2 regions of the Alteromonas sp. RKMC-009 genome follow, and region 1 is predicted to be linked to the other one. Evidence: predicted binding sites of a transcription regulator. Region 1 holds the regulator's gene; the other holds the start of a gene.
What was found. The regulator ArgR, encoded in region 1, controls arginine synthesis, uptake and breakdown. The targets are predictions, from matches to a motif close to ANTGAATANNTATTCANT.
Positions count from the first base shown of each region.

Region 1 (15,138 bases):
GAGCCGTGGTCAGGTAGAACTTGAACACGTTAAAACCGTAACAATTTCGAAAGGTCCAAGTGCTGTCGCAAACGGCTCAGGCGCACTGGCCGGGGCAGTAACCTATGTCACTAATGATGCCTCAGATTTTCTGCCTGTGTCCGGCGATGCAACCGGCGGCAGAGTCAAAACCGGTTTCGATTCACGTTCAAACGAATGGTTGATCAACGGCTCTGTTGCAAACCGTACCGGCAATTTTGAAAGCCTGTTGCAATACACCCGTCGTGACGGCAATGAAACGGAAGCCCACAGTAACGGTGCAGGTATTGCCGGACCCGCACGTGGACAGGCCGATCCGATGGATAACACTTCAGATGCCGTGCTGCTGAAGCTGGCCTATAACTTATCTGAAGATGCGCAAATTGGTGTGGTTTACGAAAAAACTGACCGCTCTTCAGATGGCACGCCGTTATCCCGTGAACCGGCCGAAGGTGAAACTGCCAGCTATTATAATTTCAGCAGTAATGACGAAAATAACCGTGAGCGCGCAGGAATTTTCTACAAACAGGATAATGCCGGTAACCTTTTCTTCGACAGCATTGAAGTGAAAGCAGATTATCAGCAACTGTACACATCCGGCCTGACCTCTTTTCTTTACTCAAGCCAGGGTGCCGTGATCCTTCGTCAGGAAGATCGCAGCTTTGAACAGGATTCCACCAGTCTGAATATCGACCTTAAAAAGTCGGTTGAAGGGGATATCAACCATGACTTTGCTTACGGTGTGAATTATCAGTCTGTATCCGTAGAAAACATCATGTATGACCGCCGCTACGATGGTGAGACCACCAGCGACCCGGTACTCGATGGTTACCCTATTCTGGATCAGGGCTTTGTTCCTGCATCAGATAAACATGTACTGTCTGTGTACGCTGCCGACACCATGGCACTGAACGAAGTAGTAAAACTGTATGTAGGTGCACGCTACGACAAAACAGACTATGAGCCGGAATTAAATGACAGTTTTTCCGATCCGCTGGGCCAGAGCGTTTCCGATGCGCAGTTTAACGCTCTAATCGGTGAAGTAGGATTAAGCTATGAATTCGTTCCCGGTCAGGAAATTCAGGCAAAAATCAGTCAGGGCTATAAAGCACCGACGCTGCAGGAACTCTATTTTGGTACTAACTCCGGCGAAGAAATTACGGATACAGTTACCGGCACGGTGTATCAGGACATTGACGAAATATCGAATCCGGACCTGGATGCGGAAAAGTCTGTTAACTATGAAATCAGCTACCTGGCTCAGTTCGAACGAGGCTTTATCAGCCTGAGCGCGTTCAGAACAAACTATACAAACCGCATCCAAAGCGAAACCTTTTCTACCCCTTACGATGCTGAAGTAAATATTGAGACCTGCAGTTACTACACCGGTACCTGTACAAGTGAAGTACTGACAGAAGACGTCTATACCCAAGCACAGAACTCCGGTGAAATAAAAGTAGAAGGGATTGAATTCAGTGCCTTTTATTTATTCACAGACAATATTACCGGTCGCCTGACGTACTCAGCCCTGGACGGTGAATACCTGTCTGAATACACGCCGGCCAGCGAAGGTGATTTCGACTTCTACGATAAAGGAGATGATCTTGAGACTCTGGCACCTGACTCTGCGACGGTGAGCCTTGGTTACCTTTCAGACGAGCGCAACTGGGGTATTAAAGCCCACATTGTTTATTCAGCCGGAATGGATGAGTCTGCTCAGAAGAGTTTCACCTCGCTGAACAATGGCAGTGGCCCTTTCTTCTACCCGCAAAGTTATACCGTGTTTGACCTCACCGGTTTCTATGCGATCACAGAAAACCTGACACTCACAGCAGCTATCTACAACCTGACAGATAAGGAATACTACAACTGGGGTGTTGTAGACAATCTTCGCTCAGGTAATGGTGGTTTCTTCTCAGGTGTCAGCGGTACCGGTTACCAGCGGTTCTCTGAACCGGGACGCAGCGCAAGTGCCTATATCACTTACACTTTCTGATAACCAAATTACTCTGATATGACGATAACCGGCCTGCTATGCGGGCCGGCTTCACTTCAAAAAATAATAATTCCCATTATCATATCCCTATCCTGCTTTGAATTATGTTACAAAGCCTGTATTCCCGAATTTGAGTAACACTATGCGATTTTCCCTTGGCAGTGCTAGGCAATGGCACTGGATTTCAGCCGCCATCTGTATGATTGGCATGTTCATGTTCGCCATAACCGGTATCACGCTTAATCACGCGGCGGATATTGAAGTTGCGCCGCAGGTAAGAAATGTTGAGGCGGAATTACCGGATAATGTGCTGTCTGATATCAGTGAGTTGCCTGAAGGCTCTGTCGTCCTGCCCGCTTCATTGAGAAATTGGCTGGCTGACGCTCAGCGCATCACGCCGCCGTCTGATAAGGAAGGAGAATGGGATGGTGTTGAGCTGTATGTTTCCTGGCCAGGTCCCGGTCAGGATCACTGGTTGTCGGTGGATACCGAAATGGGTGAATTAGTTTACGAAGGCTCAGATCGCGGCTGGATAGCTTATTTTAACGACTTACATAAAGGCCGGAATACCGGCACAGTGTGGCAATGGTTTATTGATATTTTTTCTGTGGTAGTGATTATTTTCACCGTCACCGGACTGCAATTACTGATAAAACAGGCACCTCACAAAGCGTCAACCTGGCCGGTAACGGCACTGGGTTTCCTCATCCCTGTTTTCATTATGCTGGTGTTTATTCATTAAGGTATTCTGGTTGTGACCGAGTTTGAACGATTACTGACGGGGCTTTGCATGGTAGCGGCCTATTCCCTCTGGGTTGGCTATCTGTTCTGGAAACACAAAGGGAAGCATTTGCTGAGGCAGCATACTCAGGAAAGCAAAATTCTGATTGCCTGGGCAAGCCAGACAGGTACCGCACAGGCACTGGCAAAAGCATATGCCGCAAACCACAGTGAATTTAAACACGGGGTGCTGATGCCATTATCAGCCCTCTCACCGGAGCGTCTGAAAGAATTCGAAAGGGCTTTATTTGTAGTAAGTACTTACGGTCATGGTGAGCCGCCCGATAACGGACGTTCATTTTTCAAAGCCCTGAACCGCACCCGCAGGAACGAAACTGATTTATCTCATCTCGAGTATGAAGTCGTCGCGCTGGGAGACAGTAAATATCCGCATTTTTGTGCTTTCGGCGAACATATTGATAAGCGGTTGAATGCATTGGGTGCCAGCCCCGTTGCACCACTGGTTAAGCTTGATCACAGTAAAGGTGAAGAGACTGCCGCACTGGCACAATACTCATCTGCAAGTGTGGCTGTACCCGCGTATGAGGATTTCACGCTTATCCGCAGGCGACAACTCAACAGTGGTCCCCGTCACCCGCTTTTTGAAATCGATCTTTACGCCGGACACAATGCTCAGCAATGGCAAGCCGGTGATATTCTTGATGTACTGCCTTTGAATACATCAGAGGAAATCGCCCGCAGCTATACCATCGCCTCTGTAAGCAGCGAAAGTCATATTATTAAACTGATTGTAAGGCTGGCGATTAAAGAGGACGGCAGTCAGGGCCTGGCCTCAGGGTGGCTGACACAGCAGTTAAAAATAAACGACACAGTTAAAGCCAGGTTGCATGTAAACCCCGCCTGCCACCTTACACTTAACAACAAACCACTACTTCTGATAGCTGCCGGCAGTGGACTGGCAGGTATCCGAGCTCAGTGGATGCAGGCAGCAGAGCAGCAACATACAGCACCGGTCTACGTGTTATTTGGTGAACGCACACGGGAACTTGATGACATTCTGTCAGAAGTTATTCCTGCACAGGCGCTGAACGCAGCCAATGTCACTGTGAAGCGGGTATTCTCGCGTTGTCCGGACCACCCCATGTATGTACAACAAGCGCTGCAGCAAAGCGAAGACGCGCTTCGTGATGTGGTAAACAATGACGGCCAGATATACGTCTGCGGCAGCTACGATGGTATGGGTGAAGGTGTGCACCACACATTAATCAGGATGCTCGGAGAGGAACAGGTGCAACAGTTAACCGACAGCCACCGTTATCACAGGGATGTGTATTAAGTCGCTCTGTAATCATGCACAAACGCTGTCGTCCCTTCGCTGTACTTATAAAAGTAATACCTTGTGTACCTGAAATCAGGGTATAAAAAAACCGGCTTTCAAAAGCCGGTTTTTTCAATGCATCACCGAAACGGAATTAGCCGTTTACGAATTCAACACCAATTTTGATGTCGCCACGCAGGCCTTCCAGCATGTCGTCTTTCGCTTTTTGTTCGAAAGCGCTCAGCTCGCCGTATGGCAGAATTTCTTCAACGCCGTTAGGACCTAAACGTACAGGGTGTGCGAAGAATGCCGCGTCATCGCTGTCGTCAGTTTGTACATAAGTGTACTCAACAACGTTTTCACCTTGCATTGCAGCAACCAGAGACAGACAGAAACGTGCTGCAGCCTGACCCATAGAAAGCGTCGCAGAACCGCCGCCAGCTTTCGCTTCAACAACCTCAGTACCTGCATTCTGGATGCGTGTAGTCAGGCTTGCTACTTCTTCGTCAGTGAAAGAAACACCTTCAACCTGGCTCAGCAGAGGCAGGATTGTCGTACCGGAGTGACCACCGATTACAGGAACATGTACGCTTGATACGTCCAGACCTTTCAGTTCAGACACGAAAGTCTCAGCACGGATCACATCCAGAGTAGTAACACCGAACAGCTTGTTCTTGTCGTAAACGCCTTTTGCTTTCAGCGTTTCAGCAGCGATAGCAACAGTAGTGTTTACAGGGTTAGTGATAATACCAACACAAGCAGAAGGACAGTTATCAGCAACACCTTCAATCAGGTTCTTAACGATACCGGCATTGATGTTGAACAGGTCAGAACGGTCCATACCAGGCTTACGCGGAACGCCGGCCGGAATAAGAACAACGTCACAACCGGTAAGCGCATCAGCCAGATCATCTTTACCATGACCGGTAACTTTCACCGCGGTGGGGATGTGGCTCAGGTCAACAGCAACACCAGGAACAACTGGCGCAACGTCATATAACGCTAATTCAGAACCTGCTGGCAATTGTGTTTTCAACAACAATGACAGCGCTTGACCAATACCACCGGCAGCACCTAACACGGCTACTTTCATACCATTTCTCCTATGGAATAGTTACTCGTCAAAAAAACGGAGCGTCACAGTAAATCAACGCGTAAAAAAACTCAATCACCCAATGGTCTTATGCATGCATAATGGGTATAAGCCGCAAGATTATGCAATAATTTGAATGGATATGCATAAATATTGCTTAAATGTGATGACTACGGCACAATAATAGCGGTTTGTACCCTTAAACACCAAATACGACAGGAAAATATGGCTAACGTAAAACAAGAAAAGATGATCAAAGCCTTCAAAGAGATCCTGAAAGCAGAAAGCTTCGGGTCTCAGGGTGAAATCGTTGAAGCACTGAAATCACAGGGTTTTGATAACATCAGCCAATCAAAAGTGTCCCGTATGCTGAGTAAATTCGGCGCGGTAAGAACGCGAAATGCCCGCGGTGATATGGTTTACTGTTTACCACCTGAACTTGGCATGCCTACGGCGAAGAGTCCGCTTAAACAGCTCGTGCTCGACATTGTACACAATAATGTGATGGTAATCATAAGAACCAGCCCCGGTGCCGCACAGCTTATCGCAAGATTGCTTGACTCTCTGAGTCAGAAAGACGGCGTGCTGGGTACCATTGCCGGTGATGATACGATTTTTATCGCTCCGGCTGACGTCACCCGAATTGAAGAAATTCGTCAGCGCGTAGAGAACCTGTTCGAAAACGTCTGACACAGTTGCTATTGCACAAAGCACCTTTTCAGGTGCTTTTTTTATTCCTTCAGCATTGTACCCCCTTTGTAAATGGCGCGTTCATTCACGGCAAAAAACGCCGGTGAATGAGTAAATTCGTCCCGCTTTTTCGCTAATCTGCCTTCTCATAAAACCGCGTTAACCCTGCCTTAACCCTCCTTGTCGATACACTCTGCTTCAGCAAACTGACGGGAAAGCGCTTAGCGCCGTCAGCTCCGGATTAAACAAGGAACCCGCCATGAAGATCGCCACCACTCTCTGTGTTATTACCAGCCTGCTTACCCTTTCAGCTTGTAGTGACACAACACAAAGTCAACGTTCTGCGCCCCGCGCCACCGCCGTTAGCGCAATTACCATAGCCGCACAAACATTCCCGATTACCCGCACGCTGCAAGGCCGTGTTGTGGCGCAACAAACTGCACAGGTCAGGCCGCAAGTGGGCGGTGTACTTGAACAGCGTTTGTTCGAAGAAGGCAGTTTTGTAGAAAAAGGACAGCTGCTTTACCAGATTGAAGATTCAACCTATCGCGCCAGCGTGAACGAAGCAAAAGCCGATCTGTTGAGCGCGAAAGCGTCTGTGGAGTCAACCCGGCTGATTGATGAGCGCTACCAGAACCTGTTAAAGATAGAAGGTATTTCCCAACAGGATGCCGACAACGCACATGCCGACTATCTGGTTGCTCAGGCCACTTTAGCCAAAGCGCAGGCAGCACTGGACTCTGCCAACGTTAATCTTGCTTTCACCCGCATTACTGCCCCCATCAGTGGCCGTACTGGCATTTCTAATGTGACCGAAGGCGCATTGCTCACTCAGGGGCAGGACACGGCGTTAACCACCATCCGCAAGCTCGACCCGATTTATATAGATATGACAGAAACCAGCGAAGGTGTGCTTGAGCGCCGTGCAATGATGCAGCGCGAGGGCGTAACATCCGGCTCCAGTGATGTTATCGCCATGCTGGAAAATAATACTGAATATGATGAAACCGGCTCATTCACTATGCATGAAGTGGCTGTTGATGAAGCCACCGGCTCTATCACCTTACGGGCGACTTTTCCCAATCCGGACGGCATTCTCATGCCCGGCATGTTTATCCGCACCAAAGTCACCATAGCGGTAGACGAAAACGCGATTCTTGTACCCCAGCAAGCCGTGCAGTTTGACAATAAAGGTAATGCTTTCGCCTGGGTCGCTTCAGGGAGTAAAGCGGTGAAAAGATCGCTGACCTTACAGGAAGCCACCGGTAATAAATGGCTGACTGAATACGGCATTAAGGCCGGTGAAAAAGTGATTGTGGAGGGTATCGACGGTTTACAGGACGGCGCAGACATCACCGTTACCGACGTGACGCTGAACGAAGATGGCAGAGTGGCAGCACCTAAAGCGAAAAATCAGGGAGGAAATGAGTAATGTTCGCCCGATTCTTCATAGATAAGCCCGTATTTTCATGGGTTGTCGCCATTATTATTATGCTGGCGGGAACCGCTTCCATACTCTCTTTACCCATTGCCCAATATCCTGATATTGCGCCGCCTACAGTAAGCATCAGTGCCAACTATTCCGGTGCAGACGCCCAGACCGTAGAGAACAGCGTCACACAGGTACTGGAACAACAGCTCACGGGTCTGGATGGTCTACTGTATTTTTCTTCCTCCAGCTCATCTGCGGGAAGCGCCAGTATCTCGCTGACATTTGAGCAGGGAACTGATGCCGATTACGCCCAGGTACAGGTTCAGAATAAAGTGCAACAGGTGAACTCCCGCTTGCCCTCTGCCGTGCAGTCTGAAGGGGTGACAGTAACCAAATCGCAAAGCGATATGCTGCTTATCGCTGCTGTTTACGACGAAACCGACGAGGACTCTGAGTTCGATATCTCGGATTATATCGCCTCAAATATGCAGGACACCATTGCCCGAACTGAAGGTGTGGGTGACATCAACGTGTTCGGTTCCCAGTATGCCATGCGCATATGGCTCGACCCGGCAAAGCTGGCGGCATACGAACTGATGCCCTCAGATATTACCTCCGCCCTGAGCGCCCAGAACGTGCAGGTGCCCGCCGGTAAAATCGGTGACATGCCTTCGCCGGATACGCAAGAGCTGAATGCTACCGTAACGGCTCAGTCCATGCTGCAGAGTGTTTCCGATTTTAAAAACATCATTGTGAAGTCTGACCGTCAGGGCACCGATGTACGGTTATCTCAGGTTGCCCGTGTTGAAATGGGTAGTGAATCATATTCTGCGGTTCCCCGTCTCGACGGTCATCCTGCATCCGGTATTGCCATTATGCTGGCTCCCGGTGCCAATGCCCTGGATACATCAGAACGGGTTAAAGCGGTATTGAGTGATCTGGAAAAGAATTTCCCGGACAACTACAAAATGGCGTTTCCGAAAGACGCAACCCCGTTTATCAAGTTATCGATTCTGGAAGTCGTGGAAACCCTGATCATTGCCATCGTTCTGGTGGTACTGATCATGTGGTTGTTCCTGCAAAACTGGCGGGCTACGATTATCCCTACCATTTCCGTGCCCGTGGTGCTGTTGGGTACATTCGGCATCATGGCCGCGATGGGCTACTCCATCAACACCCTGACCATGTTTGGTCTGGTGCTGTCCATCGGCTTACTGGTAGATGACTCCATCGTAGTAATTGAAAACGTGGAACGGCTGATGTCAGAGGAAAAGATGTCGCCCCGGGATGCCACGATCCTGTCTATGAAAGAGATCACCTCTGCCCTCATCGGTACATCCATTGTGATCTGCGCCGTGTTCCTGCCTATGGCTTTTTTCAGTGGTTCAACTGGCGTTATCTACCGCCAGTTTTCGGTAACCGTAATTTCGTCCATGCTGCTATCGGTGTTTGTGGCGCTAACGCTGACCCCCATGCTGTGTGCATCACTTCTGAAAGATACCGGTGCAAGCCGTCAGACCGGTGGCTTTTTCGGCTGGTTTAACCGCATGTTCGACAAGTTTGCCGACAAATATAACCTGCGTGCGGTATCAGCGATTAAGCGCCCTAAATTCTGGCTGGCTGGTTATGTGGTAATTATTGCCGTAATGGGCCTGCTGATGGTGAAACTCCCCTCCAGCTTTTTGCCAGAGGAAGATCAGGGTGATGTGATGGTGATGTTTAACTTGCCTGCCGGTGCATCGATTACCCGTACCACCGCCATTGCTGATGAAATTCAGACTTATATTCAGGAAGAGGAATCGGATCTGGTTGATCACTTCTTCACAGTTTCCGGTTTTAGCTTTTCCGGCAGCGGCCAGAACGCAGGTATGGGCTTCCTGTCACTAAAAGACTGGGACGAAAGAACCGGCGACGGTGAATCGGCATCAGACATTGCTGGTCGCCTGATGATGAAGATGAGCGAACTCCGCGACGGCAGTGTGATAGCTATGCTGCCGCCGGTGATTCAGGGTCTCGGTCAAAGTAACGGCTTTACCTTCGAGTTACAGGCAGCGGCGGGCACGACCCGTGACGAACTGACAGAAATTAAGAATGCCATCTTACAACAAGCCCGCACTAATCCGCTGCTGAGCGGTGTGCGTGAAGGCACGCTTAGTGAAACCCCGCAACTGGATATCGATATTGATAACGAAAAAGCCGTTGCCATGGGGTTAAGTTTGTCAGATGTGGCCGACACCCTATCTACGGCCTGGGCCGGTTCTTATGTGAACGATTTCCTGGACCGTGGCCGGGTGAAAAAAGTCTACATTGAGGGCGACAGTAACTACAGCGCCAAACCGGAAGATCTACGCCAGTGGCACGTACGCGGTACTGACAGTGACGGCAACACCACCATGACACCATTCAGTGCCTTTTCCAGTGTCTCCTGGTCGCAGATGCCACAAACATTGAGCCGCTTTAACGGTTTGGCTTCCTACGAAATTCAGGGCAGCGCAGCATCGGGCGTCAGTTCAGGCGAGGCGATGGCGGAAATGGAACGCCTTGCCGATGAAGTGGGTAACGGCAAGGTGACCTATGCGTGGTCCGGATTGTCCTATCAGGAAAATCTGTCCGGCGGACAATCGGTTTACTTGTATGCCATTTCTATTCTGGTGGTGTTTCTGGCATTGGCCGCACTTTACGAGAGCTGGTCTATTCCATTCTCGGTGATGCTGGTTATTCCGCTGGGATTAATTGGTGCTGCGCTGGCGGCCACTTTCCGTGGCCTGGAAAACGATGTTTACTTTCAGGTAGCGCTGCTAACCACCATCGGGTTATCGGCTAAAAACGCCATCCTGATTGTCGAGTTTGCCGAAGCAGCGTATGAAAAAGGGCAAAGCGCCGTCGATGCTGCCATTCACGCAGCAGCACAACGTCTGCGCCCGATCATCATGACCTCGCTTACCTTTGTCTTTGGTATTTTCCCGCTGGTTATCGCATCGGGTGCAGGAGCAAACAGCCGGATTTCCATCGGGACAGGCATTCTGGGCGGCACGCTTACCGCAACCTTGCTGGCCATATTCTTCATTCCCATGTTTTTCGTACTGGTAAGAACCGCGTTTCCGGCCAGAAAGCCCGTTTATGACAATGCTGCGGATAAGGAGTAATCAATGCAATCTACACGTCATTCCAGCAAGTTAACTCTGTGCGCTTTAGTTGTCGCACTGTCGCTGAGCGGCTGTGCAACCCTGACGCCGGACTATGAGCGCCCTGCCTCACCGGTACCCTCTGAATGGCCGGCAGGCGAGGCTTACACAGATACAACGAAGGTTGATCAAACTTCGATGCAGGACGCTAACACCAAAGAAGACAACGCCATTTTGCAGCTTCCCTGGCAGTCGTTCATTACCGACGACAGAATGCAGAAAGTGATTCAGACCGCACTGGATAACAACCGGGATTTACGACAAACCCTTGCAGATGTAGAGGCAGCAAGAGCCACCTACCGCATTCAGCGGGCTGAATTGTTTCCTACAGTGAATGCGGGTGTAACCGGTACGCGGGCGAAATCGTCAGACGGCTCCGTAAGCACCAGTTATGAAGCTGATGCCGGCCTAAGCGGATACGAAATTGATTTGTTCGGCAAGAATCAGAGCGCAACCGAAGCTGATAAGCAAAGCTGGCTTTATTCTGTGGAGACAGCCAGAGCGGCAAAGATCACGCTGATTGCCGAAACCGCCAATGCCTGGCTGACGCTGGCGTCGGATCAGAGCTTGCTGAAACTGGCAGAAGAAACCGCAGAAAACGCGCAGAAAGCCATGGAGATCACCCGCCGCCGCAATGAGCTTGGCGTCGACTCAAAAGTGGATGTGCTGGATGCGCAAACCACCTATCACACCGCAATGGCAGATATTGCCAGCTACACTACGCAGGTGGCGCAGGACATCAATGCGCTCATGTTGCTCGCAGGCAGTGGCGTAGACAAGCAATGGTTACCTGATGGTCTGCCGGAAAACGATGATTTCATCAGTGTGATCCCGGCAGGGCTGACGTCCGACATTTTACTTAACAGACCGGATATACTTGCCGCGGAGCATAACCTTAAATCAGCCAATGCAGATATTGGTGCCGCCAGAGCAAACTACTTCCCGTCTGTGACGCTAACTGCTACCGGCGGGCTGGCCAGTAATGTACTGGCCGACATTTTTACCGGTGGCGCGTCCACTATCTGGAGCCTTATCCCTTCAGTGTCGGTGCCTATTTTCACCGGTGGCGCCAACGATGCGCAGCTTGATTATGCGAAAGCAAATCGGGATAAAATGGTTGCCGCTTATGAGTACAGCATCCAAACCGCATTTTCTGACGTGGCAGATGCGCTGGCAAGACGGGGCACCATTGCCCGTCAGCTTGGGGCGCAGCAGGATTTAGTCGATGTAGCTTCAGACAGTTACCGCCTGTCACTGGCCCGCTATGAAAATGGTGTGAACAGTTTTCAGGATGCCCTCACCTCACAACGAACCCTGTACAGTGCGCAGCAGTCGCTGATTTCTACACAGTTAATTGACTTGAGCAACCGCATAACCCTTTACCGGGTGATGGGTGGAGGTCTGGGTGGCGTTGATGATGGCGATGCAGAAACTGCCGGTGAGTAAATGCTGAGGTAGTTTTTCTACAAGCATAAAAAAACCGCCGTAGAAAACGGCGGTTTATATGCTTTGTTTCTGAGTTAAGAAGATCTGCTTCCTGTCGTCAGATTAGAAGTTGTAGTTAACACCTACACGTACTTCCCACAGAGACGCATCACCCATACGGGCTTCAGGCGTTGTGTCGCCGACTTCAACAGTGTTGAAAAGCACACGCTCAGCAATACCCCAGTCGTCGTTCAGGAAGTTAGTGAAGTTATCAAATACGATAAATGCACTCGCACTATGACCATCTGTGAAACCAGGCAGTTGCTGAGTTAAACGCAGGTCAATCTTGTTCCACCATGAACCGTCTTCGCCGTTACGCTCTCCGCCAACTGGCAGTACGTTGTTGCTGTCCAGGTATGGTGTAAAACCGAACACGCCATTGGAGTCGTCCTGAGACAGCGTGTAGCTGTACGGCTTACCAGACTGAATAAGACCGAAGGCGCCCAGGGTTGTTGGGTAACCGTCGATCAGTTCGATGTCATAGCTCACATTCAGCGTGAAACGGTGTTCAATGTTGTAGTCAGACAGCGAAGAAACCTGCTCATTCGGCGAGGTAAATGCACGGTACTGATAGTTAGAGAACGCCACAGAGCTTGTCATAGGCTGAACGTCTTCAGCATGGTTATACGCATAACCACCGGCCAGATTAATGCCGTTTTCGTACTGCTTCATTACACCGAAAGATACCGTGTAAGAGGTAGACTCAACATCAGAGTTCGTCAGTACAAAAGAACCAACACGGTTGCTTTCATAGATGGCATAACCATCATCTGTAGTACCCACCTGGTCCAGGTCGCCACGCAAAACAATTGCCTGGTTTTGTGTGCGGGACACTAACAGGTCGGCCTGAAGGATATAGTTGTCTTCAGTCTGGTGAGTCACGCCCAGTGCCATTTTAAGCTCTGACGGGATTTCGAAATCAGGGTCAAGATAGTTGATCTCGTTATTCGCACCGGAGCCTGCAGCAACGGCATTGTACATTTCAGATGGGATACCGTAACCGGGACCGGCTGGTACACCGTCTTCTACGCCAAGATACACCACGTCTGCGTCAAACAGTGAGCGTGAGCCGTCTGTGTAACCGTAGTCCCGGCCACGGGCACCAAACTGCAATACGTTGTTGTTTGAGAAGTTGTTAGATAACCAAACGTTAGGGTTACCTCCAGAGAACAGACCCAAGCCACCACGCAGTTCAGTGCTGTCGTTCAGGTAATAGTTAAAGCCGATACGTGGCTGCAGCAGACCTTCGCCATCCAGCGTTTCGCTGTTAGAGAAACCGTAGCTTTCTACGAATTCTGCATTTTCTTCCGGCGCTGAATCTGTGGTGTACCAGTCGTAGCGTAAACCGAGTGTCAGAGTAAGGTCGTCGTTAAAGGCAAACTCGTCTTCCAGATACAGTGCGTTAATTTCATAGCTCCACACTGCAGCTGCATCGTTCGGATCGCCGGATGGAGCGTTGTTGTAGTAAATCGCACCCGGTAAACCCGCTTCAAATGCTTCAATACCGCCGTAGAAACGCATTTCTGTTTCAGTGTGCTGAACGAACACGTTAAATACATCGAGGGCTTCGCGCTCGTAACCGAATGTCAGGTCATGACCATTATCCAGAGCGTAATAACCACGAAGAATAAGACCCGTCACATCGTAGTTCAAATCGTTAGCCTGACGGCTGTCGTCACCACCGATATACACAACAACGTCTTCACCGGTATCCGGGTTCTCAACGTAAATCTGCATTTCACCGAAGTTCATACCACCAACAGCACCGGTCTGGTTTTCCAGAGAGTTCTGACGGTTATCAACATCAAGGTAAGAGTAACGGATTTCGGTAGAGAATTTGTCGTTCCAGTCAGAATACAGTGACAGTACGTGAGATTGTAATTCAGTCCCTACTTCGTACAGGTGGTTTTGCAGTTCAAATTCATCCAGATCACCATCGGACTCAGCAAAGAAGTTACCGTCGTTATAGTTGTAGGTATAGCTTAAACGGTGTGCATCATTGATGTTCCAGTCAAGACGAACAAGCAGCTTTTCATCTTCTTCAGGAATGCTGGTAGGCACCGGGCCCGGGTCATACTGGTACAGCTCGTTAGAAATACGGACGATTTCATCCAGATCTTCCTGACGCAGGCCAACTTCGTTAATGGCACCGGAACCAATTGCGCCACGGGTAAAGATGCTTGAACCTTCATACTTTTCATATGAAACGAAACCGAACACAGTATCTTTAAGCAGCGGGAAGCCTACATTAAAGCCGTAACGCTTATCGCTGTAGCTTGGAGAAGCAATAGAATCACCTTCCAGTGAGTCACCTTGCAGAGAATCAGAACCGTAATCGTAGAAAGCGCCACCGTGGATCTCGTTGGTACCGGTCTTCGTAACGGCATTGATATTACAACCTGTAAAGCCAGAGTAGATTACATCAAAAGGTGCAATTTCTACGGTAACCTGACTTAATGCGTCATAAGAGAAAGGCATACGGATAGTCGGATAACCGTTTGAGCCTAAACCAAAGGAGTCATTCATTTTTACACCGTCAACAGTCAGGCTGTTGAAGCGGTTAGATTTACCCACACACTGAACAGGGTTCGAGTCACCACGGGTTTCGTCAACGTAAACCCGCGGGTCAATACGAATGATATCCGTGATGTTACGGTTAATAGCCGGCGCACTTTTCATCGACTCAAGATCGAAGCTGGCTGACGGTCCCATTTTACCGAATGCAGCAGCACCCAGCTGAGAAGCGGTGATTTGAATAACTTCAATGTTACTGGATTCTTCCAGCTGGTAATTAAAATTAAGTGGTTCACCCAGAGTCAGGTAGATGTCAGACACTTTAGTGTCATTGAAGGTGTCAGAATCCACAGTAATTTCATATGGACCACCAACACGCAGACCACTCAGTGAGAACTGACCAGCTGAGTTAGTAGAGATGGTTTTCACAGCACCTGTTGGGATGTGCTTCAGGGTGATAACCGTATCAGGTGCAGGGTTCCCCATAGGACCGACAATGCTACCTTTAATGGATGACGATGTCTCTTGTGCAACGGCTGCTGCGGTAAGACCAACGGACAATGCCACTGCAAGCGCAATGCGCGTGAGTTTGACGGGTGTGTTCATGTGTGTTTTCCCTTGAGTATTTTAATTTATTCGCATTCAGGATGCCTGCAGGCATATCGT
Region 1 is NZ_CP031010.1:4,049,191-4,064,328, forward strand. It holds gene DS731_RS17755 (TonB-dependent hemoglobin/transferrin/lactoferrin family receptor) at 1-2,014, shown strand, start outside; gene DS731_RS17760 (PepSY-associated TM helix domain-containing protein) at 2,157-2,756, shown strand; gene DS731_RS17765 (NADPH cytochrome P450 oxidoreductase family protein) at 2,769-4,091, shown strand; gene mdh (malate dehydrogenase) at 4,228-5,166, opposite strand; gene argR (transcriptional regulator ArgR) at 5,392-5,856, shown strand; gene DS731_RS17780 (efflux RND transporter periplasmic adaptor subunit) at 6,116-7,288, shown strand; gene DS731_RS17785 (efflux RND transporter permease subunit) at 7,288-10,434, shown strand; gene DS731_RS17790 (efflux transporter outer membrane subunit) at 10,438-11,919, shown strand; gene DS731_RS17795 (TonB-dependent receptor) at 12,022-15,078, opposite strand.

Region 2 (15,138 bases), 220 kb from region 1:
GCTGTTTAGCCGTAGTACCTGACGGCGCATCGGTGAAAGTGGTTGCTGGCAAGCGCAGCATGACACTGTCACCGGCAGACCTTGAACATTACCAGGGTGAGCGGGGACGCCGGGGCAACAAACTTCCCCGTGGTCTTCAGCGGGTAGACGACCTCATTGTTGAACTCCCCAAAGCTGCTGCGCCTGAAACAGACAGCGAAGGCAACGACGACGCCTAAGTCTCTGACTGCAATCAGCTTACCTGCTGCGGTTTAGACCAATTATTGAGTTGTGGCCCGGTATTACCGGGCTACACTTAATAAGATTGGATAAAACAGGAATGTCCGTATGTTGGGGATTGTGTTCACAACGCTGGTTGAAATGCTGGAAGAAAAGGTCTCACCGGAATTTGCTGATGAGGTGATTGTCGCGGCGAACCTTGAAAATGATGGTGCCTACACATCAGTAGGTTACTACCCCTTCTCTGAAATGCAGAAACTGGTTGGTGTGCTGGTGGAAAAGACCGGCAAGCCTGCAGAGGAACTGCTGCACGACTTTGGCTACTATTTGTTTGGTCGTCTTGCTTCCGCCCATGGCCAGGTGATGGCAGGGCGTAGCGGCATTCTGGATGCCCTCAGTGTGCTGGACAACGATATTCACGTTCAGGTGCGCAAACTCTATCCTGATGCTGATTTACCGACTTTTAAAGTGTTGTCCAAAACGGATAACACCATGCTGTTAGAATATTACTCAACCCGCGAACTGCATTCTCTGGCTGAAGGTCTGATGGACGCAGCTGCCGATCACTTCGGGCAAACTATTCAACGTACAACAGTCAGATCAGACAAGCCCCATACCTATGAATTCAATATCACCGTTGAAAGCTGATGCGGACATGGACAAAGACAGCAAGGCGATTGCAGCGCTTGAGCGCCGTTTAGCCAGGGAAAAGCGTGCCCGGGTGCAGGCGGAAGCTTTGCTGACTGAACGCAGCGTGGCCTTGTATGAGGCTCTGCAACAGAGTCAGGCAACGGAAACCCGGTTGCGCCTTGCCATGTGGGCTGCTCAGGAGTCTTACTGGGAATGGCGTGCCAGTGACGACAGAATTACCATCCGTTCATTTTCACTCCATTCCGCTAAAGAGTCTCTGCGGGAAAGTAGTCCGATTGATTTGCTGCGAAACATACACGAAGAAGACATTTCCAATCTGGAGTTTCAGTGGTCCATCGTACTGCATGGCGGCGAAGACCGGCTGGAGGTTTCATTCCGTTACCGTTTCCGCGAAATGTTTCTCTGGATGCGTTTACGGGGCAGAGTGCTGGAACGGGATGAATTTGGTTCTGCAGTGCGGATTGTGGGCACCACCCGCGACATCACTTACGAACGTGAAGCAGAGCAGACCTTTCATCTGATGGCATCCGCCTTCGCAAGCTCCCGCGAAGCAATGCTGGTGTTGTCAGACGACTATTCCATCACTGAGTGTAACGAGGCATTCGTTTCTCTTATCAAAGTGCAGGATAAAAACATGACCCTCGGCTGGTCGTTAAAGGATTTGATCGTTGATGCAGACAAACATTTGTCAAAGCACGGACATCAGCAAATACGGTTTGAAACGGTGCTGGTAACACTTGATGAGCGGGAATTGCCGGTAGATATATCGCTGGCGCGGTTTGAAAGCCAGTATCAGAAAAAGCCCTATCTGATTGCCACTGTCCGGGACATTTCAGAGCGCAAATTTAATGAAACCCGCTTACGTCAGATGGCCATGCATGATGATCTGACCGGTTTGAGTAACCGCAACGGGCTGAATGAAGCTTTGGAAAACGCACTGGAATCCGGTCAGAACTTTAAGCTCTTGTTTATCGACCTGGACGGGTTTAAACAAATCAATGACGGTGCCGGTCATGAAACCGGTGACCGCTGTTTACAGGAAGTGGCCCGCGTCCTTTCCCGCATACATCACAACAGTAAAACTGTCACCCGCTGGGGGGGCGATGAGTTTGTGGTGGTATTGCCGGATTGTGATGAAGATCGTGCCAGCGCTATCGGTGAATCTGTCATTAAGGGAATAGAAAACCTCAAAATTGAGGCGCAGAGTACCGAGTTACATCTGTCCGCAAGTATCGGCATTGCCTGTCATCCGTTTGATGGCGGCAGCGTTGAACGCTTAATTCAGAATGCCGACGCAGCCATGTATCAGGCGAAGATTGGCGGTAAAGGGCGGGTGAGTGTTTACCAGCAGGGGTTATGGGAGAGTATGAAGGCGCAGGTCAGCATGCTGTCTGATTTACGTAAAACCATCGAGCAGGATAGCCTGGATTTCTACATTCAGGGTAAATACGATGTTGAGGGTGTGCTGAAATCCGGCGAGGTATTGTGCCGGTGGCAGTCTGCTATGCACGGTAACGTCTCTCCGGGCATTTTCATTCCGCTGGCTGAGGCGAATCAGCTGGATTTACAAATCGGCTTGCAGGCTTTGTCCCGCGCCTGTGACTACCTCACCGTTATGGCACAGCAGCATCAGGTTGTCCCTCTTGCCGTAAATATCAGTGCAAACCAGTTATTAGATCCTCACTTTCCCGCTCAGGCGAAAGCCATTTGTGCGGAAAAAAAGGTATCGGAGTCATTAATTGAAATAGAACTGACCGAGTCTATTTTTATGCAGGATGAGCAGCGGGCAATTGGTGCACTTCAGGCGTTAAGGGACGCCGGCTTTGACCTGGCGCTGGATGATTTCGGCAGCGGATTCTCTGCGTTAAGTTATCTCAGAATGTTTGAGTTCAGTACGGTAAAGCTTGATCGCAGCCTGTTAAAAGACATCCATCATGACGCGAAAGCACTGGCGTTGTTTCAGGGCATTATTGTTATGTTGCAACGGTTAGAAATTCATACTGTAGTGGAAGGGGTGGAGTTGTCTGAATACCTGCCGTTACTTCGTGAAGCCCAGGTGGATTTATTGCAGGGCTTCTATTTTGATAAGCCATCCCGGTTCAGTGAATTCCTTGCAAGATTACCGGAACAGAGTGCGGTAACAGGCTGACCTTTGCAAAGATGGCTGGCGTAAATAAAAAAGGCTGCTTCACCTTTGGTGAAGCAGCCTTTTGCCAATGAAAGTACGGCAGATATCTGCTGTGTAATTACTTAGCGTTTGTGCTTTCGAAAATCTTGTCAGCAGACGCCGCAACAAAGCCCTGGTACAGTTTGCCGTCAGGCAGTTCGTAACGTTGTGCGAACTCATAAAAGCAGGATGGGATCTGAACCGTTTCTTCGTTCATTTCAACACCGGCTTTGTCGGCCATTGTCGATGACTGAGCTAAAAATACGTCTTCGCCACCTTTGATTTCGCCACCTGAGGTGTTAAGAACAAAACCTGCTTCCTTAAGCAGCTTGTTCACGTCAACCAGAGACTGTGTCTGGCTGAGATGGTTAACACTCACGGTGAAGTGGTTAGCCTGAAAGCCCCATGCCGCCATCCAGGCTGCATATTCAGATTCATTCAGCAGCGTATCGTAGTCTTCTTTAGACAGTGACCACTGAGGCCCTGAATAAAGAAACGTTTCGCTGGTGGTGATGCTTTCATCCATTTGCTCTACCAGCTTATGGATGATCGCCTGAGAGGCTTCTGACAGCTCTTCTACACGGAGCTCACTGATAAACACTTTAGGTTTTGTCAGGTCGGCGTGTTCGAAATGCTTTGCGGTCAGCTTTTTGGCTTCAAAGTCGTAATCGCCTTTCGCCTCATAGCCCAGCGCCAGAAAGTGCGCAGCGAGTTTATCTAACCGGCATTTGTCGAGATTAAAAGTGCGGAACGCCACATGATCGTTCACGATACTGTCACTGTTTTCCTCACCCACCAGCAGCGCATGAATTTTATGGGCTGAAGGTGTGATAGCCACATATTTGTCCCACAGGCGGTCAAATAAGGTATCTACATTTGTATGCATGTTAACTGCGTCCTTTTGCTACAGCGTTAAACCCGGGCTTAATGTACCCGGCAGGGTGACTTTTTCCAGCTCAACAGATGCAACAGGGTATGCACAATAGTCGGCTGCGTAGTACGCGCTGGCGCGGTGGTTACCACTTTCGCCTACGCCACCAAAGGGGGCTGCACTGCTGGCTCCGGTGATCGGGCGGTTCCAGTTAACAATACCGGCACGGATACGCTGGAAGAAATAACGGTAGTCTTCTTCGCTGTCGCCCAGGAAACCTGCAGATAAACCGTAACGGGTATTGTTTGCTTCTTTGATTGCTGCATCAAAATCGGTGTAACGGATGACTTTCAGTAACGGTCCGAAGTGTTCTTCGTCCGGCAAGGCATCAAGCATGTCTGTCACGTCAATAATGCCGGGTGTCGCAAAGCCCTTGTTTGCTTCCGGCTGGGTCAGTTCCACAATCACTTTGCCGCCAAGAGAGACCAGCTCTGCCTGAGCATCGACCATCATTCTGGCCGCTTTGGCAGAAATCATCGCACCCATGAACGGCTGCTCCTGCGCGTCGTAGTCGCCAACTTTAATGTTTTTGGTGACTTCTACCAGGCGGTTCAGGATGGCATCTCCTGCTGCACCTGATGGCAGGAATAAACGGCGGGAGCAGGTACAACGTTGACCAGAGGTCACAAAGGCTGATTGCACGATGTCATGAACGGCGGCATCAGTGTCGGCAACGTCTTTTACGATCAGCGGGTTGTTTCCACCCATTTCCAGAGCCAGAATTTTGCCGGGATGCCCTGCAAACTGCTCGTGGAGAATTTTACCGGTACGGGAACTACCAGTGAAGAAAAGGCCGTCAATACCAGCATGCGTTGCCAGTGCTTTGCCTGTTTCTACTTCGCCCTGTACCAGATTGAGTACACCAGCCGGCAGACCGGCTTTTTCCCACAGCTTCACCATGAACTCAGCCACAGCCGGGGTTAAATCGCTGGGTTTAAACACAATGGTGTTGCCCGCCATCAGCGCAGGGACAATGTGGCCATTTGGTAAGTGGCCCGGGAAATTATACGGACCAAATACGGCTACCACACCATGGGGCTTATGGCGGATGAACGCCTGGCCCGTGGGCATAGGGTTTTCAACGGTACCGGTACGTTCATGATAGGCTTTTTCGGAAATACCGATTTTACCCGTCATGGCGCCTACTTCTGTTGCCGTTTCCCATTCAGGTTTACCCGTTTCACGGGCAATGATTTTAGCCAGTTCAGGCTTGCTGTCTGCCAGCAGTTCACCGTATTTTTTGATGACAGTCAGGCGCTCGTCAAAGCTTTTGAATGACCAGTCTGTTAACGCATTACGCGCGGCAGCGATGGCCTCGCCAACCTGTGCTGCGGTGGCAGCTTGTCCTTCCCAGATAACCTGGTCTTTTGCCGGATCAACCGACTGAATAGTGTGTCCTTGTCCAGCGACCCACTCACCATTGATAAAGTGTGTAGTTTGCATGAATCAATCCTGTCGTTAGTCCCGAAAGCTGACTGGTGCAAAACGTACCATGTCGCCTTCGTTTATATTTAGTGCCGTTGCAGCCTGGCGGGAAATGGCAGCAACATTGTTTTCTTCGCTGACCGCCAAATCAGTGGCAACGGCGCGAAAATCCGCTACAGAAGTATTAATGATGTAACAGGTCTGTCCGCCTTGCGCTGCCGTCTGATCGTCAATGACCACCGGAAGCTTGCGGCTTGCCTGTGCTGTGCGGATATGGCTCAGATTCGCTTCTACTGTCGGGCCTGCGTCGAAAATATCTACGTAGCCACGGCAGCTGAAGCCTTCTTCCTGAAGCAGAAGCAGGGCGGGGCGGGTTTTATCATGAACCTGACCAATCACCGCTTGTGCTTCTTTACTCAATAAATTGACGTAAATGGGGTATTTGGGCATCAATTCCGCGATAAAGCGTTTATTGCCAATCCCGGTAAGGTAGTCCGCAGTGGGGAAGTCCAGCGAAAAGAAATGCTCTTCCAGCCAGGCCCAGAACGGTGATTTACCTTCTTCGTCACTGACACCGCGCATTTCGGCAATGATGGTTTCCGAGAACCGTTCACGATGCTCCATCATAAACAAAAATCGCACTTTAGACAGGAAGCGGCCGTTAACACCGCCTCTAGCCTGTTCACGCAGAAACAGCGTGCAGATTTCGGTGACACCGGTGTAGTCGTTACACACAGAGAGAATATCCACAGTATTGTGAATATTCAGCTCACGGGAGGCATGAACAACTTTACCCATGTGATAATGGTAAAACGCATCATCCAGACCTACAGCGGCCTCAATACCAGTGGTGCCCACCACAGTGCCTGTGGTGGTATCTTCCATAACAAAAAGGTAAGACTGATTGCCCGGTTGAACCACCTGTTCGGAAAAAGCGCTTTCTGCACGACTGATTTTTTTGCGCAGCAGCGTTTCATTTACCGGTAATGACGTAAAGCCAATACCGGACTCCACTGCGATGTTGTTCAGCGCGTCGTAGTCACCAGTGTTAATTGGGCGAATAATATACATAACCGCGTTTCCGGAGCCGTTGTTTATCAGGCGTTAACTACGCTGGCTACAGCGCGTTCAAAGCGTGCCATACCATCGCGGATTTCTTCTTCTGAAATGATCAGAGAAGGAGCGAAGCGCACTACATTGGCACCGGCCACCAGACACATCAGTTTTTCGTTAGCTGAAGCAACCAGGAAGTCACGGGCGCGGCCTTCGTAATCTTTGTTCAGGGCAGCGCCCAGCAACAGACCCTGTCCACGGATTTCTTCGAACACATTGTACTTGGCGTTGATCTCACCCAGCAGTTCACGGAACAGGTTTTCTTTTTCGATTACGCCGTTTAACACTTCCGGCGTATTCACTACGTCAAGGGCGGCCTCAGCTACTGCGCATGCCAGCGGGTTACCGCCGTAAGTGCTGCCGTGAGTACCGGCTTTCAGGTGAGCGGCAATTTCAGCGGTAGTCAGCATGGCACCAATCGGGAAGCCGCCGCCTAATGATTTCGCTGTGGTCAGAATATCCGGCGTCACGCCCAGACCCATGTATGCGTACAGTTTGCCGGTACGGCCAACACCCGATTGCACTTCATCAAAGATCAGCAGTGCATTGTGCTTATCACACAGTTCACGCACGCCTTTTACGAAGTCAGGATCAGGAGAGATAATGCCGCCTTCACCTTGCAGAGGCTCCATCATAACCGCACAGGTTTTGTCTGAAATCAGCTTTTCAAATGCTGCAAGATCGTTGTAGTCACAGTGAACAACAGCGCCCGGCTTAGGGCCAAAACCATCAGAATACGCGGCTTGTCCGCCTACGGTTACAGTAAAGAAAGTACGACCGTGGAAACCTTTGTTAAAGGCGATGATTTCATTTTTCTCTTCACCGAATTTTTCCAGTGCATAGCGACGTGCCAGTTTCAGTGCCGCTTCATTAGATTCAGCACCTGAGTTAGCAAAGTAAACGCGCTCGGCAAATGTGGCTTCAGTCAGCTTCTTTGCCAGACGCAGTGCAGGTTCGTTGGTGAAAACGTTACTTAAGTGCCACAACTTACTGCCCTGTTCGGTTAATGCTTTAACCAGTGCAGGGTGGCTGTGACCCAGTACGTTTACGGCAATACCACCTGCGAAATCGATGTATTCAGCACCATCCTGATCCCAAACGCGGGAACCTTCACCACGTACCGGTACCATATTGGCCGGATTGTAGTTAGGGACCATGACCTCATCAAAGGTTGCGCGAGTTACGTTCATTATAGTTACCTCTTTTATCGGGCATCCGCTGTGCAAATGTGAAATTGTGCAGATGATGTTGGATGCGAAAAGTACGAATTAGCTATACAGTATGCCAGTTAATCGCCACATTGTAACCTTGGCAATCCCGCTGCAGGCCTTGTTTTTAGAGGGTTTTAGCTTGTTTTGCATAAAAAGTGCATAAGCATTCAGCTTATTTGTCTAAGCTTATGCAATTTGTTAATAAGTTCAGTCAGGGCAAGTGGCGGCGGGGCGAAGGACGTACCGTGATTTTTAGCAGTATGAATGATTATCCAGTAAAAATTTTTGATTAAATTTTGTGGAAGTGCACGAAAAACGACGATTTCGTGCACAAAAGACGTTAATCCAGAGGCGGATTCTCAATCAGAGGGAGCTGAAAGATGTCGGTGGATTTCAAAATGTCACGTTCGCTTCTGACAAAGCCCGTTTTATGCAGTGCCAGCGGGATTTCGTCTTTGTTCAGAAATTTACCCTGGTGCAACATACGTACAGCGGCATAAGCTTTGGCTTTCTTGTAAAGCTCTGTGAGATCGTGAGGGTGTTGATCATTCTCTGTGATTTCAATAAACGGCAGCGCCAGGCGCAGACGTTTAAATTGCAGTATCTCCAACAGCCTTGCTGTGAGCGGCTCAGAAAATTCCTGCTGCATAGCAATGAGGTAATTTGCCGATGGTTGTACTTTCGCCATCGCTCCGTGCTGTTCAGTGTCCTTTGCAATTTCCGCTTCTCTTAACAACGCAATCTGCGCCTGCTCAAAGGCTTTAAAATATAACCGTGACACCGCACACCGCCCCAGCTGGGACAGGATCCCTGCGGTGAAGGCTTCATGGGGCGGTAAATCATAATCATCAGCCAGTGCGCGCATAGTCAGACCCGTTGACTGAGCGAACTGCAAGATACGATTTTTAATGTCCGGATAGGGATCGGTAATTTTCGGCAGAGCCCGGCGCAGAATCATGGCCGGCAGCAATAAACGGAGGTTTTCAATACCGATAAAGCTCAGCGCCGTGCGTAAGGTTTCCACCGGAATCACTTTTCCCTTAGAGTCCTTACGACGAAACTTAGGTGCATTTACCACGGTCATGAGGTCATCGTAGAGCCATGGTAGTGCCGCAGCATGAGGTTCAATGCGGGAAATAGATGTGGCCCTGACTGACAGAATATCCAGCAGCGGTGCAACGTCATGACTCAGGTTAAGTACAGAGGTAAGGACCACCTCTGTATTGTCTATTTCATCTTTCAGCAACTCAAAAACATACTGATGAAGTTCGGCGTTAACACGGTCTAACAGACTGGCTTCTGACTGTGCCTGAAGCTGTTTGTTTTTAATGGCGACTTTTTCAACATGCAGCAAACGGCGACGAGCATCGCCCTGTTCCGACTGGGCAAACGCCACTTCCCCCGGACTGCGGCGTCCCATCATCTGAGACACCCGCGCAGGCGCAATGAGCAGGTTATCAAACCTCTCATTGATTGGGGGTAATTTGTCAGGGGTATGCTCCACTACCGGGCGGCTCCTGCGTACGTCATTTTTATTCGGGGTGCTGTCGGATACAGAAAACGAAAGCATATCGGGCTACCGGAAAAATCATAGTAACCTGTTATCGGCCGGAGTATGACTTTTTTTGAATACTTTCTGAATATTATGCATCTGCCAGCGTAATAAACCGCTGCAAAATAGCATGGCCATGCTCTGTCAGCAGTGACTCCGGATGAAATTGGACCCCCCACAGAGGCAGCGTTCTGTGGGCTATCGCCATAATTTCCCGCTGACCACTTTCGTTAATACACCAGGCTTCCACTGACAAACTGTCCGGCAAGGTTTCAGGTTCAAGTACCAGTGAGTGATACCGGGTAACGGTGTATCCGTCGGGCAAGTCGCTGAACATTCCCGTATTATTGTGGTAGAGGACAGAGGTTTTGCCGTGCCTGACTTTATCTGCACGCGTGACTTTACCGCCGAACACCTGACCAATAGACTGATGCCCCAGGCAAACTCCCAGCATGGGAATTTTTCCGGCAAAGTGTTCAATGGCGCTGAGCGTAATACCGGCTTCATCCGGCGTGCAGGGACCCGGTGATAACACCAGGTATTGCGGTGCCAACGCGGCGATTTGCTCAAGGGAGATTTCGTCGTTGCGCACCACTTTTACCTGCTGGCCCAGCTCAGTGAAGTAGCGGGCCAGGTTATGGGTAAAGGAATCGAAGTTATCAATTAATAACAACACAAACTGACTCCGTAAATTGTGCCGGCTTAGCGTGGACGGGGAATGAAGCCCAGAGTGTCGTAAACCTTATCCAGTGTGTTAGCCGCACGGGCAGAGGCTTTTTCTGCCCCTTTTTTCATGACTTCATCAAGATAGGCACGATCTTCCCGTAACGCTTTGAAGCGTGTTTGTACTGGCTCAAGCAGTGCTACGACAGCAGCAGCCACATCGCCTTTAAGGTGACCATACATTTTATCCTCGTATTCAGGAACCAGTTCATCAATGGAACGGCCTGTAGACAGAGACAATAATGTCAGCAGGTTAGATACACCCGGCTTTTCTTCAGTGTCGAAATAAATGCGTGCCTGCTCGTCAGAATCAGTTACCGCGCTTTTGATTTTCTTAGTGAGCTTTTTCGGATCTTCGAGCAAGCCGATGAAGTTTTTCGGATTGTCGTCAGATTTAGACATCTTCTTGCCGGGATCCTGCAGGCTCATAATGCGTGCGCCGAATTCAGGAATGAACGGGTCCGGGATGGCAAACATATCGCCGTAGATGTTGTTCATACGTGTGGCAACATCACGGGCCAGTTCCAGGTGTTGTTTCTGGTCGTCACCTACCGGTACCTGATTTGCCTGATATAACAGAATATCTGCGGCCATCAGTGCCGGATAAGTGAAAAGGCCGGCATTGATATTGGTTACATTCTTCGCAGACTTATCTTTAAACTGAGTCATGCGGTTCAGCTCACCCATCTGGGTATAGCAGTTCAGGATCCAAGCCAGCTGGGCATGTTCGGGTACATGGGACTGCACGAACAAGGTGCTCTTTTCGGGGTCAATGCCGCAGGCCAGGTATAAGGCCAGACCGTCAAGGCAGGCTTCACGTAACGCCGCGGGCTCTTGGCGCACCGTAATGGCATGTAAATCTACCAGCATATACAGGCAATCGTGATCATCCTGCATGGCAACCCACTGTTTGAGGGCTCCCATGTAATTACCGATAGTAAGTTGTCCTGAGGGCTGACAGCCACTTAATACAATGGGTTTGTTACTCATTTCCTGATTACCTGTACCTGCTGAATTCAGACGTTGTTTGCGGCGGCTAATTCCCGTCGCATGTCGTCAATTACATTTTTATAGTCGGGGGCATTAAAAATTGCCGAGCCGGCAACGAACATATCTGCGCCGGCTTCTGCGATGGCACGAATGTTATCGGTTTTTACCCCTCCGTCAATTTCAATACGGATATTTTTACCACTTTCTTCTACCCGCTGGTTAACTGCACGGAGTTTATCAAGGGTTGAAGGGATAAATGACTGGCCTCCGAAACCCGGGTTCACCGACATGATCAATATGTGATGCAGTTTGTCGATGACATGGTCAAGGTAATGAAGCGGGGTGGCCGGATTAAAAACCAGTCCGGGCTGGCAGCCGTTATCAATGATCAATTGCAGCGAACGGTCGACGTGCTGACTCGCCTCAGGATGAAAACTGATATAGCTGGCGCCGGCTTTGGCAAATTGTTCGATAAGGTCGTCCACCGGTGACACCATCAGATGCACGTCGATGGGAGCGGTAATGCCATATTTCCGCAATGCTTCGCAAATCATCGGACCAAATGAAAGGTTGGGGACATAGTGGTTGTCCATCACATCAAAGTGAACCACATCAGCTCCTGCTGCCAGCACTGCCTCCACGTCTTCCCCTAACCTGGCGAAATCGGCAGACAATATAGAAGGGGCGATTAAAAACTCTTTCATAGCTTCATACCTTATATGTTCTTAAGAACGCACCGGATAATAGCGCGGCAGACCGCGTTTGTCTTGTTTGCGGCCAGCATAAGCAGGGCCGGATACCGCAAATAAGTGCGAATTATAGTGTCGCAATGATATTTCTCACTAAATGTCATGAAATAGGATGAATAACTGCACCAAAATGGTGATGTTGTTCATATTTAGTGCGAACCATAATGGTGCTGTTCGGTTTTATTTAATGATAGATTTAAAATTTGTGAATAAAAATTCATTGTAATCAGTTGGTTATTCATCATTTTATGATTTTAATCAGATGGGCATTAGTTTTGCCTTATACGAGAAAGCTGAATAAAAACAATAAGACAGAAATCGTTCAATACGTACATAAATAAAATCCAACGGAGAACACATGAAAACTTCCATTCAAAAAACGTTGCTGGCTGTTGCCGTATCATCTGCAGCTTTACTGACTTCTGCGCCTTCTTTTGCAGAATTGAGTGCGAACGTAAGTGTCACAAACAACTACATCTGGCGTGGTCTGACTCAGACTACTAACGAACCTGCTGTTCAGGGTGGTATCGACTACGCTGACGAAAGCGGTTTCTATGCCGGTACATGGGTATCTAATGTTCAGTATGCGTCAGATGACGTGTACTCATACGAGCATGATCTGTACTTCGGTTTCTCAGGTGAGTCTGGTGACTTCACTTATGATGTCGGTTACCTGTACTACAACTACGATGAAGAAGCTGAATTCGATTTCGGTGAAATCTACGGTACTGTAGGTTACGGCGGTTTCAGTGCAACCCTTTACTTACTGGCTAACACTGAAGCTGATGAAGGCGAAGGCCAGGACTTCGGTTTTGCTCAGGCTTCTTACGTGTCTCTGGACTACGGCATGCCGGTAGCTTCCGGTGCAGAGCTGGGTCTGCACGTTGGTTATCATCAGGGTGACTTTGCAGAAGCTTTCAACGGTGTTGAAGGTTATGCAGACTGGGCAGTATCTATCGCGAAAGACGGTTTTACTTTCGCCATTACCGGTACAGATTTAGATGATGAATATCCGGGAGACGCTCTGGATAACGATTCAATCAAGTATGTTATTTCTTACGGTGTAGATTTCGAACTGTAAGATCTACATACCTCTTTTATAACGTTGAGAGTAAAAGCCCGGAGCATCTGTCTCCGGGTTTTTTATTTTAAATACAGCCATAAGGTAACTTCGCCTCCCGCGGTTATCCGAAGATGAAAAAAATGCCACTTTTCCTGTACTAACTTCAGCTTGTTAGAATTCTTATTGTCGCTATAATAAGGTTACTTTTTAGCCGGCGAAGACAATCATGGAAAAGATAAGTTTCTTTCGTAAATCACGCTTTTGCGTGAAAAAACCAGCAGGTGCTCTCGTTGCGATAGCAGTCATGCTGTCTGCTGCATTTTGCGATCCGGCTACCGTTACAAAAGCTGTATGCGACTTTCAGGATGAAGCGCAAACGGTAACTCAGGCAGCAGCCTTGCCCCGTGAGTGTTCAGCGCTGATGATGACTGAAGTCAGCTGGCTGGAATGGGCGTCCGGTAAGTCTACATCGTATCAGTTTCATTTCTTCGACCTGTTAGAACTGCTCTATGGCAATTCAGACAGAGATTTCCAACCCGCAGGTAAATAATGCTTATCAGCGGTAAACCTAAATCTCCCGGCTTTTTCGCCATGATTCTGAGCGTACTCGCCAGTGCATTTGGTGTGCAGAGCCAGCAAAATTACGAGCGGGATTTTAATCAGGGTAAGCTGGCCGGATACATTGTAACCGGTGTGATATTCGTTGCATTACTGGTGTTGGGGCTGGCGAGTCTGGTAAACGCCATCATTAACTGAGTATTACTTTAAACCTGTGTGCTTCAGCACCGGTTTTAACGGCCTCTTTCTGCGTTTGCGGGGTTTAGGGGGCGGTAAATCTGTCGCCGGAGCAAAATATGCCAGCAACTCAGCCGCAGGTTTGCGGTTTTCACCCTTCTGACTGATAGAGCGCTTTACCGACAATTCCGAAATTTCCGCGCCGGCATACAGCTTCCTGGTCAGCGGAAGATCATGATTGGATATCAATACCGGTATGCCCCGTTTCTTTGAGGCGCGAATTGCCAGCTCTGCCAGCTTGTGCTGTGAATCCAGGCCAAAACTTTTGGATGCATAACTGGTGAAAGCCGCTGTTTTGCTCAGGGGAGCATAAGGAGGATCACAATAAATTACATTGCCCCGTCTGGCACGACTGAACACCTTCTCAAACGGTAAGCAGGTGAACACTGCCTTTTGGGAGCGCTCGGCAAATACCATCATTTCTTCTTCAGGGAAGTAAGGCTTTTTGTAACGGCCGAAAGGAACGTTAAATTTGCCGGCAAGGCTGTAGCGGCAAAGGCCATTGTAGCCATGACGGTTCAGGTACAGAAACAGGATAGCGCGGTAATATTCATCTGCTGTGTGATTAAACTCTTCCCGCAGCGCGTAGTAAGTGGCTTCAACGTTATGTTTGTCTGAGAAAAAGCGGGACGCATCATGTACAACGGCATCCGGTTGGGCTTTCAGAAAGTTGTACAGATTAATGAGATCGGGGTTAATGTCGTTTAGCAAATAACGCTTGAAGTCAGTATTTAAAAATACAGAGCCAGCACCAACAAAAGGCTCAATCAACCGATTGCCCGAAGGAAGTTTGGCATTGATGTTTTCTACCAGGCTGTACTTACCGCCAGCCCACTTCAGGAAGGCCCGGTTCTTCTTCTGCATCATGCTTTTTGAATGTTACCCACGCGCACATCACGTTTTTAACGTGTTATAGGATGTTATTTGCTATTTGTCCCGGGCCAGCCGGATATTCAGTGACTATCAAAGCCATAATCGATTGTATCTGTCATCGGTGATCCCCACAACCTGCAATCGAATAACCGGTGCATTTAACGGCGAATTAAAGCGGGAACGATCAGATTTGCAGCAAAGTTGCAGGTGATAACGACAAATACGTTGAAGGTTAGCGGGCAGATGCTAAAAAGCGGTCGAGCACATTAGCAAAGGCCTGCCTTTCCCGCTGAGACAATGGCGGTGGGCCGGAGGTTTGCACGCCACTTGCCCGCATGGTGTCCATAAAATCACGGATATTCAGTCGTGAGCGGATATTCTCGCGGGTAAGTTCTTCACCCCTTGGTGTGACGACACAAGCCTGTTTACTGATGACTTCGTCTGCCAGGGGGATGTCTGAAGTAACGACCAGGTCGCCCGCTGATACCCGCTGTACGATTTCGTTATCGGCAATATCGAATCCTTTCTCCACCTGCAGGCGTGTAAGCCACGGGGAAGGCGGAACCCTGATCCCATGGTTTGCCACGAAGGTCACCATGGTTTTAGTGCGCGGCCCGGCTTTGAACAGGATTTCTTTAATGGCAACCGGGCAGGCATCGGCGTCTACCCAGATGCT
Region 2 is NZ_CP031010.1:4,265,322-4,280,459, reverse strand. It holds gene parC (DNA topoisomerase IV subunit A) at 1-218, shown strand, start outside; gene DS731_RS18780 (heme NO-binding domain-containing protein) at 328-867, shown strand; gene DS731_RS18775 (putative bifunctional diguanylate cyclase/phosphodiesterase) at 839-3,019, shown strand; gene DS731_RS18770 (DUF1338 domain-containing protein) at 3,117-3,923, opposite strand; partial or broken gene astD (succinylglutamate-semialdehyde dehydrogenase) at 3,942-5,357, opposite strand; gene astA (arginine N-succinyltransferase) at 5,427-6,464, opposite strand; gene DS731_RS18755 (aspartate aminotransferase family protein) at 6,491-7,696, opposite strand; gene DS731_RS18750 (HDOD domain-containing protein) at 8,058-9,287, opposite strand; gene DS731_RS18745 (anthranilate synthase component II) at 9,361-9,945, opposite strand; gene trpS (tryptophan--tRNA ligase) at 9,972-10,982, opposite strand; gene rpe (ribulose-phosphate 3-epimerase) at 11,009-11,686, opposite strand; gene DS731_RS18730 (TorF family putative porin) at 12,090-12,812, shown strand; gene DS731_RS18725 (hypothetical protein) at 13,021-13,344, shown strand; gene DS731_RS18720 (DUF2970 domain-containing protein) at 13,344-13,550, shown strand; gene DS731_RS18715 (Dam family site-specific DNA-(adenine-N6)-methyltransferase) at 13,554-14,456, opposite strand; gene DS731_RS18710 (YaiI/YqxD family protein) at 14,695-15,138, opposite strand, start outside.
Region 2: DS731_RS18755 (aspartate aminotransferase family protein) is a predicted target of ArgR. The motif match lies at 7,872-7,889, and genes of this name have one in related genera.